3 regions of the Protofrankia sp. Cas8 genome follow, and region 2 is predicted to be linked to each of the others. Evidence: riboswitches for the same ligand, from Rfam matches in the RefSeq annotation. Region 2 holds a riboswitch; each other region holds the start of a gene.
What was found. Region 2 has a riboswitch for cobalamin ahead of U9977_RS03860 (VWA domain-containing protein). Riboswitches for the same ligand answer to the same signal wherever they lie in the genome.
Positions count from the first base shown of each region.

Region 1: another riboswitch for cobalamin. It lies ahead of bluB (5,6-dimethylbenzimidazole synthase); the one in region 2 lies ahead of U9977_RS03860 (VWA domain-containing protein).
Region 3: another riboswitch for cobalamin. It lies ahead of U9977_RS14390 (CbtB domain-containing protein); the one in region 2 lies ahead of U9977_RS03860 (VWA domain-containing protein).

Region 1 covers NZ_CAUVXI010000287.1:680-3,931, reverse strand. The annotation lists gene U9977_RS25425 (HAMP domain-containing sensor histidine kinase) at 1-241, opposite strand, end outside; gene U9977_RS25420 (malonic semialdehyde reductase) at 511-1,125, shown strand; gene bluB (5,6-dimethylbenzimidazole synthase) at 1,282-1,902, opposite strand; cobalamin riboswitch at 1,939-2,140, opposite strand; gene U9977_RS25410 (FHA domain-containing protein) at 2,238-2,879, opposite strand; gene U9977_RS25405 (flavin reductase family protein) at 3,131-3,252, opposite strand, start outside.
Region 2 covers NZ_CAUVXI010000012.1:6,474-9,725, forward strand. The annotation lists gene cobN (cobaltochelatase subunit CobN) at 1-1,234, shown strand, start outside; cobalamin riboswitch at 1,293-1,420, shown strand; gene U9977_RS03860 (VWA domain-containing protein) at 1,553-3,252, shown strand, end outside.
Region 3 covers NZ_CAUVXI010000089.1:5,213-8,464, forward strand. The annotation lists gene U9977_RS14375 (AbrB/MazE/SpoVT family DNA-binding domain-containing protein) at 1-136, shown strand, start outside; gene U9977_RS14380 (PIN domain-containing protein) at 124-540, shown strand; gene U9977_RS14385 (CbtA family protein) at 501-1,253, opposite strand; gene U9977_RS14390 (CbtB domain-containing protein) at 1,266-1,487, opposite strand; cobalamin riboswitch at 1,537-1,661, opposite strand; gene U9977_RS14395 (YccF domain-containing protein) at 1,767-2,186, opposite strand; gene U9977_RS14400 (SnoaL-like polyketide cyclase) at 2,573-3,226, shown strand.

The DNA of each region.
Region 1 (3,252 bases), on a different contig from region 2:
CGATCACCCGTTGCAGGCTTTCGGCGCCGATCACCGGTGTCATCCGGGCCAGCAATCCGCTACGTGCTGTCACGAGATTCTGGGCGCCGCGCAGCTGGTCGTCCGTCTGCTGGAAAAGATAGGTACGCAGCGCGAAGATGCTGATGGCGGCGGTGGCGGACAACCCCACCGTGAGCAGGGCCAGCAGGCCGAACATCAGCCGGGTCCGCAGCGCGACCCCCGGACGTGGGTTACTAGACATCCGAGCACTCTCCACGGATCGATGCCGCCCTTGGTAGCAGCCCTTGGTAGCAGCCCTTGGTGGCAGCCCTTCGTACCCGTCCCCGCCGAGAGCGGGCCTGGAGGCGCAGCTCACATCGCAGTCGGGATGCCGGCAGCATAGTTGTCGGTTCAATTAAGCAGCTGGGCCTACGGGCGCGCGACGATCGTCAGATCGCGCGCCCGTAGGCCGCAGTCCCCGGAGCGCTCATGGCAACCACCCGACTATCAGGAGTCCCGACCTCCATGACCATCACCGATATCGCTACCGGCGAAGACGCTCTGCTGCTGGACGCCGCCGCCGCGGATCTATTGTTCCACACGGCCCGGACTGCGAACACGTTCAGCGACGATCCGGTGTCCGACGAGCAGGTCCGTGCCATCTATGAGCTGATCAAATGGGCGCCGACCAGTATGAACGCGCAGCCGCTGCGGATCATCCTGGTCCGTTCGCCCGAGGCTCGGGAACGGCTGGTACAGCATCTCAGCCCGGGTAACCAGGCGAAGACGCAGTCTGCGCCGCTCGTGGCCATCGTGGCCGCGGACGTCGACTTCCACGAGAACCTCCCGCAGGTCTTCCCCCATCTGCCGAACGCCAAGGACTTCTTCACCGAACCGGTCGCTCGCGAGCAGACGGCCCGCTTCAACGCCGGCCTGCAGATCGGCTACCTCATTCTGGGTATCCGCGCCGCTGGGCTGGCGGCCGGCCCGATGACGGGCCTGGACGCCACCGCTGTCGACAAGGAGTTCTTCGCCGACCAGCCGTTGCGGACACTCGCAGTCATAAACATCGGCACTCCCGGGGAGAACCCGTGGTTCGACCGCAGCCCACGGCTGGACTACGAGCAGGTAGTCTCCGCCCTCTGAAACTGCTGTTCTGAACCCGGGTGCTGTGAAATCGGGTGCTGTGAAACAAGCCTGAAACAGGCTCCGGGGCGGCCGCTACGTTCGCTTCCCGGAGAGCCGCAGACAGTCGGCCACCTTGGCTTGAAGGTGGCCGACCGTCGATTCCTGACCGGCTGATTACCACATCTCGTGATGGACTGCCTGAGGCAGAGCGCGCCGGTAGGCCCAGTTGTGCCGTTCCAGGTCGGGGACGGTCTCATGATGTGTGACAGGTCCCAGGCACAACCACGCGACAGGGCGGACCTCGTCGGGAATCCCGAGCATGTTCCGAACGGCCTGTTCACGATAGAAGGACACCCAGCCGACGCCGAGGCCTTCGGCGGTCGCTGCCAGCCACAGGTTCTCGATGGCCAGACATACGGAATACAGCCCGGCATCCGCGATGGAGTGTCGTCCCAGGACAGCTGGTGCGCCCCGCCGCGGGTCGTATGTCACCACGACGGCCAGCGTGGACTCCAGTACGCCGTCGATCTTGATCCGGCTGAAACGGGTGGCTTGGTCCGCGGTCAGTGTCGCCGCAAAGACAGCTTGTTCATGCCTGACATGATCATGAAAGGTTTTCCGGGTTCGGATGTTTTCGACCAGGATGAAGTCCCATGGCTGACTCAGGCCGACGCTCGGGGCGGCATGAGCCGCCGCAAGCACACGGTCCAGGACATCGGCCGCGATCGGCGCTCCGGTGAACTGGGCACGCACGTCACGGCGTTTTTTGATCACATCGTAGATATTTACGGACATGGCGAGGCTCCCGCGCTCCGACCACCCGACCATCGGCGGGTGGCACACATGCGAGGCCGGTCTTCGGACTCTCGGATCAACGCCTGGCCGCCCGGCCTTCCCAGGCCAGGTGGCCCAGTGGCTGCGCCTGCGCGCGTGGACGGTGACTCCCCGATGACCGCGGCGGGCCCGTGCCGGACTCTCACCGGCTTCCCGATTCTCCCCGGTCTCCCAGGGCACCTCGCGAAGGATGCCGCCACGATCATCCCACACGCGACGCTCGGTCTGACCGCGGAACGCCCGAAGTCATCGGGCGACGGGGCTGGGAGGGCGGCGTGGTGGGCCAGCGGTGACGATCAATGTTCGCGCTCGGACACCAACCCGGCCTGGAAAGCCAGCTCGACGAGCTTCATTCGCTTCTGGTTCTGCGGCAGTTCTTCCACGCCGAACTTGCGAAACAACGTCCGTAGGTGGGTCTTGACCGCCTCGACACTGAAGAACAACTCGTCGGCGATCTGCCGATTTGTTGCGGGAGTCGTGTACGGGGTTCGCTCCTGGTACGGGCGACACAGGGATTCCAGTACCAGCAGCTGGGTCGACGACAGGGAACGCAGGGTCACGATATTGTTCACGTCTTGGGTCTCTATCGCGCCACGGCCGGCGGATGCGCGGCCGAAGCGGTTGTCACGATAAGTCAGCGAGGTCGAACCGACGAGAATAACGTCGCCGTCCCCGAGTCGTCGCCGTCCGACGAGCCGTTCCCCGTTCACAAAGGTGCCGTTACGGGACAACCCTCCGTCGATCAGTATCCAGTTGGTTCCGATCTGTTGGAACTGTGCATGCAGGCGTGAGACCTTGCTGTCCCACGCCAGCCTGACGTCGCTACCGGGACCGCGACCGACCGTCACACCCACGGCCGCGGTCAGGTTCACCACCTGCTGTTTCCCGGTGCCGTCGCGGTAGAACAGGAAGATGTCTGCAGAAGAGTCACCATCCACGTCTCACACATCCAACGTGGCGCGCCGGCCGAATCCGCGAGGATCTGCGATGAGCCGATCAGGCATGACGCCGGACTCCTTTCTTTACGAGTTCATTCGTCGGGTCGTATGGTACCGCGGCACATGGGTCGGCGATGCGATGTGGCGAAGTTTATTCCTTCTGTTTGTACTCGCCATGATATTTCGACCAATATGCCATGCGTTATGAAAGATACATATAAATGCCGCACGTCAGCTGCCCGGATGAGATGCTACATATCGGGGTCTTCGCCGCCTTGCCGTCCACGCGAAATGGATTGAAAGCGCCCGTCGTGCCACAGCAACGGTCGACCGTGGCCCCGGTAGAGCCCGATGACGGAACCGACGAGGATGG
Region 2 (3,252 bases):
GACCGGGCGGAACTTCTACTCGGTCGATCCGAAGGCGATCCCGTCCAGACTGGCCTGGGAGACCGGCCGCGCACTCGCCGACTCGCTGCTCGCCCGCCACCTCGCCGACACCGGGAGCTATCCGTCCTCGGTGGGACTGACCGTCTGGGGCACGTCCGCGATGCGTACGCAAGGTGACGACATTGCGGAAGTGCTGGCGCTGCTCGGCTGCCGGCCGACCTGGGACGACGCGTCCCGGCGGGTCACCGGCTTCGAGGTGGTACCGCTTGCCGAGCTCGGCCGGCCGCGGGTGGACGTGGTCGTGCGGATCTCCGGCTTCTTCCGGGATGCCTTCCCCCACATTGTCACGCTGCTCGACGACGCGGTGAGCACCGTCGCGGCCCTCGACGAGGAGGCGGATGCCGACAACGCACTCGCCGCCCACGTGCGAGCCGATCTGCGCGCCGCTCCCGGTGACCGGCGGCGGGCCACGACCCGTATCTTCGGGTCGAAGCCGGGGGCCTACGGCGCCGGTCTCCTGCCCCTGATCGACTCGCGCGAGTGGCGTTCGGACGCCGACCTTGCCGAGGTGTACGCGGTGTGGGGCGGCTACGCCTACGGCCGCGACCTCGACGGGCGGGAGGCCCGAGCCGACATGGAGCAGGCGTTCCGTCGCATCCAGGTGGCCGTGAAGAATCAGGACACCCGCGAGCACGACCTGGTCGACTCCGACGACTACTTTCAGTACCACGGCGGGATGGTCGCGGCGGTCCGCGCGCTCACGGGCGCGTCACCGGCGGCCTACGTGGGGGACAGCGCCATGCCGGACGCGGTGAAGACCCGCACGTTGCAGGAGGAGACCCACCGGGTGTTCCGGGCCCGGGTGGTGAATCCGCGCTGGATCGCGGCGATGCGCCGCCACGGTTACAAGGGCGCGTTCGAACTGGCGGCGACCGTCGACTACCTGTTCGGCTATGACGCGACCGCGGGTGTCGTGCAGGACTGGATGTACGAGTCGTTGGCCGCCTCCTATGTGTTCGACCCCGAAACCCGCGACTTCATGCAAACGTCCAATCCGTGGGCGCTGCGCGGCATCGCTGAACGCCTGCTGGAAGCCGCCGACCGCGGCCTGTGGGAAAAACCCGACGCCACCACCATCGACGGACTCCGCCAGACCTACCTGGAGCTCGAAGGTGACCTTGAAGGCGGCGTTGCGGGCGGCCTTGCAGGCGGCCTTGAAAGCCGCGAAGGATAACCCGTCGGACCGTCGCTATGACCGTAGGTGTGCCATGCTGAGGAACGCGACGGCAGTGGAGGAAGCCGGTGGGAATCCGGCGCGGTCCCGCCACTGTCACCGGGGAGCAACCCCTCACCGTACGTCACGGCCGCGAGAGCGGTTGGAAGGCCGAGGGGGCGCGCTGATCCGGAAGTCAGGATACTCCGGCCGTCCGCACCGTTACCGAGGGCGAGGAAACCCGAGGGAGGACCGCGGTATGCCAACGCACGCCCGCCGGCTCGTGATCGGCCGGCTCGTGATCGATACGGAGTCCGGCGCACACCGGCACAGGGCACGATGACGGCCTACCCGTTGTCCGCGGTGGTGGGCATGGACGATCTGCGGCTCGCGCTCGTCCTCAACGCGGTGTCCCCGGCGATCGGCGGGGTCCTCGTCCGCGGCGAGAAGGGCACGGCCAAGTCGACCGCGGTCCGAGGGCTCGCCGCGTTGCTCCCACCGGTGAACGTGGTAACCGGCTGCCGGTTCTCCTGTGACCCGGCCGCGGTCGACCCCGACTGCCCGGACGGCCCGCATCCACCGGAGGCGCGGCCGAGCACCCGGGCGGCGCGCCTGGTGGAGCTGCCGGTCGGCGCCTCCGAGGACAGGGTCACCGGAGCGATCGACCTCGACCGGGCGCTCGCCGAAGGCGTCACCTCGCTGCGGCCGGGGTTGCTCGCCGCCGCCCATCGCGGCCTGCTCTACGTCGACGAGGTCAACCTCCTGCACGACCATCTCGTCGACCTGCTGCTGGACGCGGCCGCCCTCGGTGTCGCCCACGTGGAACGTGACGGGGTGTCGGTGCGCCATGCAGCCCGCTTCCTGCTGGTCGGGACGATGAACCCCGAAGAAGGTGAGCTGCGCCCGCAGTTGCTGGACCGCTTCGGACTGACCGTCGAGGTCGCCGCCAGCCGACAGCCGCCGGTGCGGGCCGAGGTGGTGCGTCGCAGGCTGGCCTACGACGCCGACCCCGACGCCTTCGCCGTTCGCTGGGCGGTGCAGGAGACCGCCCTGGCCGCCCGGATCGCCACCGCCCGCGACCGGCTGCCCGCTGTCGAACTGCCCGACTCCGCACTGCGCCAGGTCACCGCGGTGTGTGCGGCGTTCGACGTGGACGGGATGCGCGCGGACGTGGTCGTGGCACGCACCGCGATCGCGCTGGCCGCCTGGGAGGGCCGGGAGACCGTCGACGCCGACGACGTCCGCCGGGCCGCCCGCCTGGCCCTGCCGCACCGCTGCCGCCGTGGCCCGTTCGACGCGCCCGGCCTGGACGAAGACGCCCTGACCAAGGCGTTGGACGAGCACGCGGAGGAGTCCCCCACCGGTCCGGACCCCGACCTTGACCCGGACATGGACCCGGACATGGACCCGGATCGCCCCCCGTCGCCCGGTGGCGGTGGTGGCGGTGGTGGACGCGGCGGGCCGACGTCCAGCGGGCCGACGTCCAGCGGGCCGGAAACGACAGCGGAGCGGACGGCCGAGTCGGATGTCGTCCCATCCCCGCGTTCCGCGGAACACGATGCCCCGGAACAGGATGCCGGGGAATACCGCGCCACGGCGGGGCAGGGGCAGGGGCGCCAGGAGCGACGTGCCGGCACGCCCGGCCCGTCGTTCCGCCCGCGCCGGCTGGAGATCCCAGACACCGGAACGCCGCTGGGCGCGCCCGGCCGCCGCTCACGCGCCCGCACCTCGCACGGCGCGGTCGTCACGAGCTCCCCGGACGCACCCGGCCTGCACCTGCTGGCGACCCTGCGGGCAGCCGCGCCCTGGCAGCACGCCCGCGGGCGGGTAGGCCCGGGGCTCGCACTACGTCCCGGCGACCGGCGCGGTGCGGTCCGGGCGGGACGTGAGGGCAACCTGGTCCTGTTCCTGGTGGACGCCAGCGGTTCGATGGCCGCCCGCGCCCGCATGCGTACGGTCACCACCGCCGTGCTGTCCCTCCTGCTCGACGCCTACCAGCGCCGCGACCGGGTCGGAATGATCACTTTCAGGGGTTCCGG
Region 3 (3,252 bases), on a different contig from region 2:
GCGGCCGGTCGGGCCGAGGGCCGTCGCCGTCGAACGGGACGGCCGTACCGTGCTCACGACCGGTACACCCACCCCACTCCTAGAGCACGAAGACCTACTTCGCATGATCGACGAGTCGCGCGGATGGCCTCGTTGATCACAACAGCCGATACGAGTGTGATCGTGCCAGCCCTTGCAGACTGGCATCCCGAACACAAGAGGTCACTCGATCTCGTACGGAACGTCCGGCAGCTACCCGGACATGTTCTGATCGAGACGGTTTCCGTGCTCACCAAGCTTCAGCGCGGGGTCGCCACCCCGGCTGCCGACGTCGTGCTTGCGCTGACGCAGGACTTTCCTGACGAACCACTCGTACTCAGCCCGGCCGAGTACCGGCGGCTCCTCACCACCTTCGCCGCCACCGGGATCACAGGCGGGCAGGTGTACGACGCCTTAGTGGGGATGAGCGCCGCGGCTGCCGGTGCACGCTTGTTGACAGCTGACCGCCGTGCCCTGCCCACCTATGCCGCAGTGGGAGCCACCGCGGAACTCGTCTTCTGATCACTGCGCGCCGAACGGACCGCACGCTCGGTCAGCGCCCCGAACAGCAGGCCGATCGTGGTCCACAGCGACACCTGAATCGCCAGGGATGCGATGCGGAACCGCCACAGCACATCGGCGGGAAATCCCTGCGGGGTCTCGTGGACCTGTGGCAGGAGGTAACAGGCCAACCCGACGATCACCAGAGCACCGGCCATGGCGAGCAACGCCGCATCCCAGGCACCGAACCTCGCCGCGAGCCGGCGAGCCGTCACAGCGCCACCGATGACCACTGCCAGCGAGATCAGCATCATCGTGAAGTACAGGCTTGTGCGCTCACCGATGGTGTCGGGATTACCGATGGACGGCGGGTTGGCCGGATACTTCAGATCGGGCAGCAGGTACATTCCCATGAAGCCCGCGAGCGCCACCAGCGCCGCCGTCCCCCGCGCACCCAGGCCACCGAGACGGCCCTGCACACCGGCGTAGGCGAGAGCGAAGAGCCCGCCGATTGCGACGCCGAACACCAACAGGCCGGTGAACAGGCCGATGGTGCTCTGCACGTTTCGGGACACCAGATTCATTGCCTGCACGCCGTCGGCGGCGTCCCGCGCCGACTCGAAGGCGATCGCGTGGCCGACCTCGCTCTCCCCGAGGAGCTTGGCGACGACGAAGGCACACCCGGCTGCGAGCGCGCCGACCAGCATCCCACGGATCAGCAGTGCGCGAACCATCACCGGCCCCGCTCAGTGACAGGCGAAACCGAGCAGGTGACGGGCATCGTGTACGAACTCGTGGATGTAACTACCGCCCACGAGCGACACGGCGCCCTGTTCCGCACCGACGAAGTACAGCAGCAGCAGCGCCAGGACCGAACCGAAGAGCGCAAATGGGGCCAGCTCGGTCAGGGGGATCGTCGGCAGCGCCGGCCGGGCGGCCGGCGCATCGCCAGCCGCTGGATACGCCATTGCATGGGCCATTGCGGGACCTCCACAGGAATCACGCGTTCCACTCGGCAGGGCATGTCCGGCGATGGGTCTGGCTTCCGACGTCGCTCCTTGGGCGGGCCGGTCACAGTGGCGCGACCGTGCCGGATTCACACCGGCTTCCACCGCTCGGACACCAATGAGACAACCAGCAATCAACCCCTCGCGTCAAGCAGTACCGGTTACGCATCTCACCGGGTACTCAGAGGACCAGCTGGGCCGAAGGGCTACTGGCCGCCCGCCGTCAACTGTGGACAGCCCTCACCTGTAGACCGATGCCGCGACCGGGATGGCCGGATCGAGGTTCTGAAGGGGGACCACCCGCCGACCCAGTGGCGCGATGGCCAGCGGAATCATCTTGAACGACGCTACGCCGAACGGGATCCCGATGATCGTCAAACAGAGCACCACGCCGAAGATCAAATGTCCGAGGACGAGCCACCAGCCGGCGATCAGGAACCACAGCAGGTTGACCAGGAAGAGCACGACGGGAGCCTCGCCGGGCTGGTCGACCACGACCCGGCCGAACGGCCAGACGACGTAGCCCGCCAACCTGAACGCCGCGACCCCGAACGGGATCGTCACGATCAGCAGGCAGCACACGATGCCGGCAAGGAGATAGCCGAGCGCCAGCTCGAACCCGGCGAACAACAGCCACAGAATGTTTCCGATTATCCGCACGCCCGCTACCTACCCGCCTGAGCGGTCACGATCCCGAGTCACGCTCGACCCAGATCCGGCGGGACTGGATCGCCGGCATCTCGCGGACCTCACGACCCTCCACGCCCCGACCCCTTCGACAAGGGCCTCGCCGGCACGCCCAACCCCGACATTCAGGTATATCCATATGTTCGGCTAATTCAGGACCTTCGTCCTGTTTTCTGCTACCCTCACGGGTAGTAACCTGACCGGGACGGAGGACGCGGGATGCATGCTCCACGCCCTGCAACGCCGCGTCCCCGTTGCCGGCCGCGCTGGGCAGCACCGCTCCCATCCGTTCCGGAGATTCTTCCCGAACGGCACTCGACGCATCCTGGATTTGACCGATCGACAGGAGGAGCAACACGGTGAACAACGAGAAGGCCGAAGACCAGCCGCTGCACGTGCAGGGCCGGGACGCGGTCATCGCCGGTGCCGCTGGAGTACGGTGGCGCGACGGCGAGCCGCCCGACTATCATCTGTCGAAAGAGACGATGCCCCAGGAGCGTACCCACGAACACGCCAAGGGCTCCCTGGCCGACATCGTCGAGCGCGTGGTTCAGGTCTTCGAAATGGAGGTCTCCCACAAGAAAGATCCGGCCCAATGGGTCAGTATGGTCACCGATCAGTTCCGTACCCGCGTCAACGGCGGTCCCTGGGCAAACAGTCAGGACCTTGTCGAAAGAGGCAGCTACAACATCCTCATCGGCGAGAACCCCTATTACTCGGCGAGCGACGAGACGTTCGAGTCCTCCCATCAAATCTTCCTCAAGGCCCTTCCGGGCGGCTTCTTCTGGGAGGTCCTGGAGGTCTACTCGCCACCGCCTATGATCACTTTTAAATGGCGCCACTGGGGTACCTTCAGCGGACCGTACAAGGGGTTCGAGCCAACCGGCGAACGCGTCGAGATGTTCGGGGTCAGCGTGGCGCGTGTCGCTGACGACCTCAGACTGCTCGAAGTCGAACACTTCTACGACAACACCGGCTTCCTCGGCCAGCTAGCCGGCACACGCTCCGCGTGAGATCGGGGGCGCGGCTCTCCGCCACG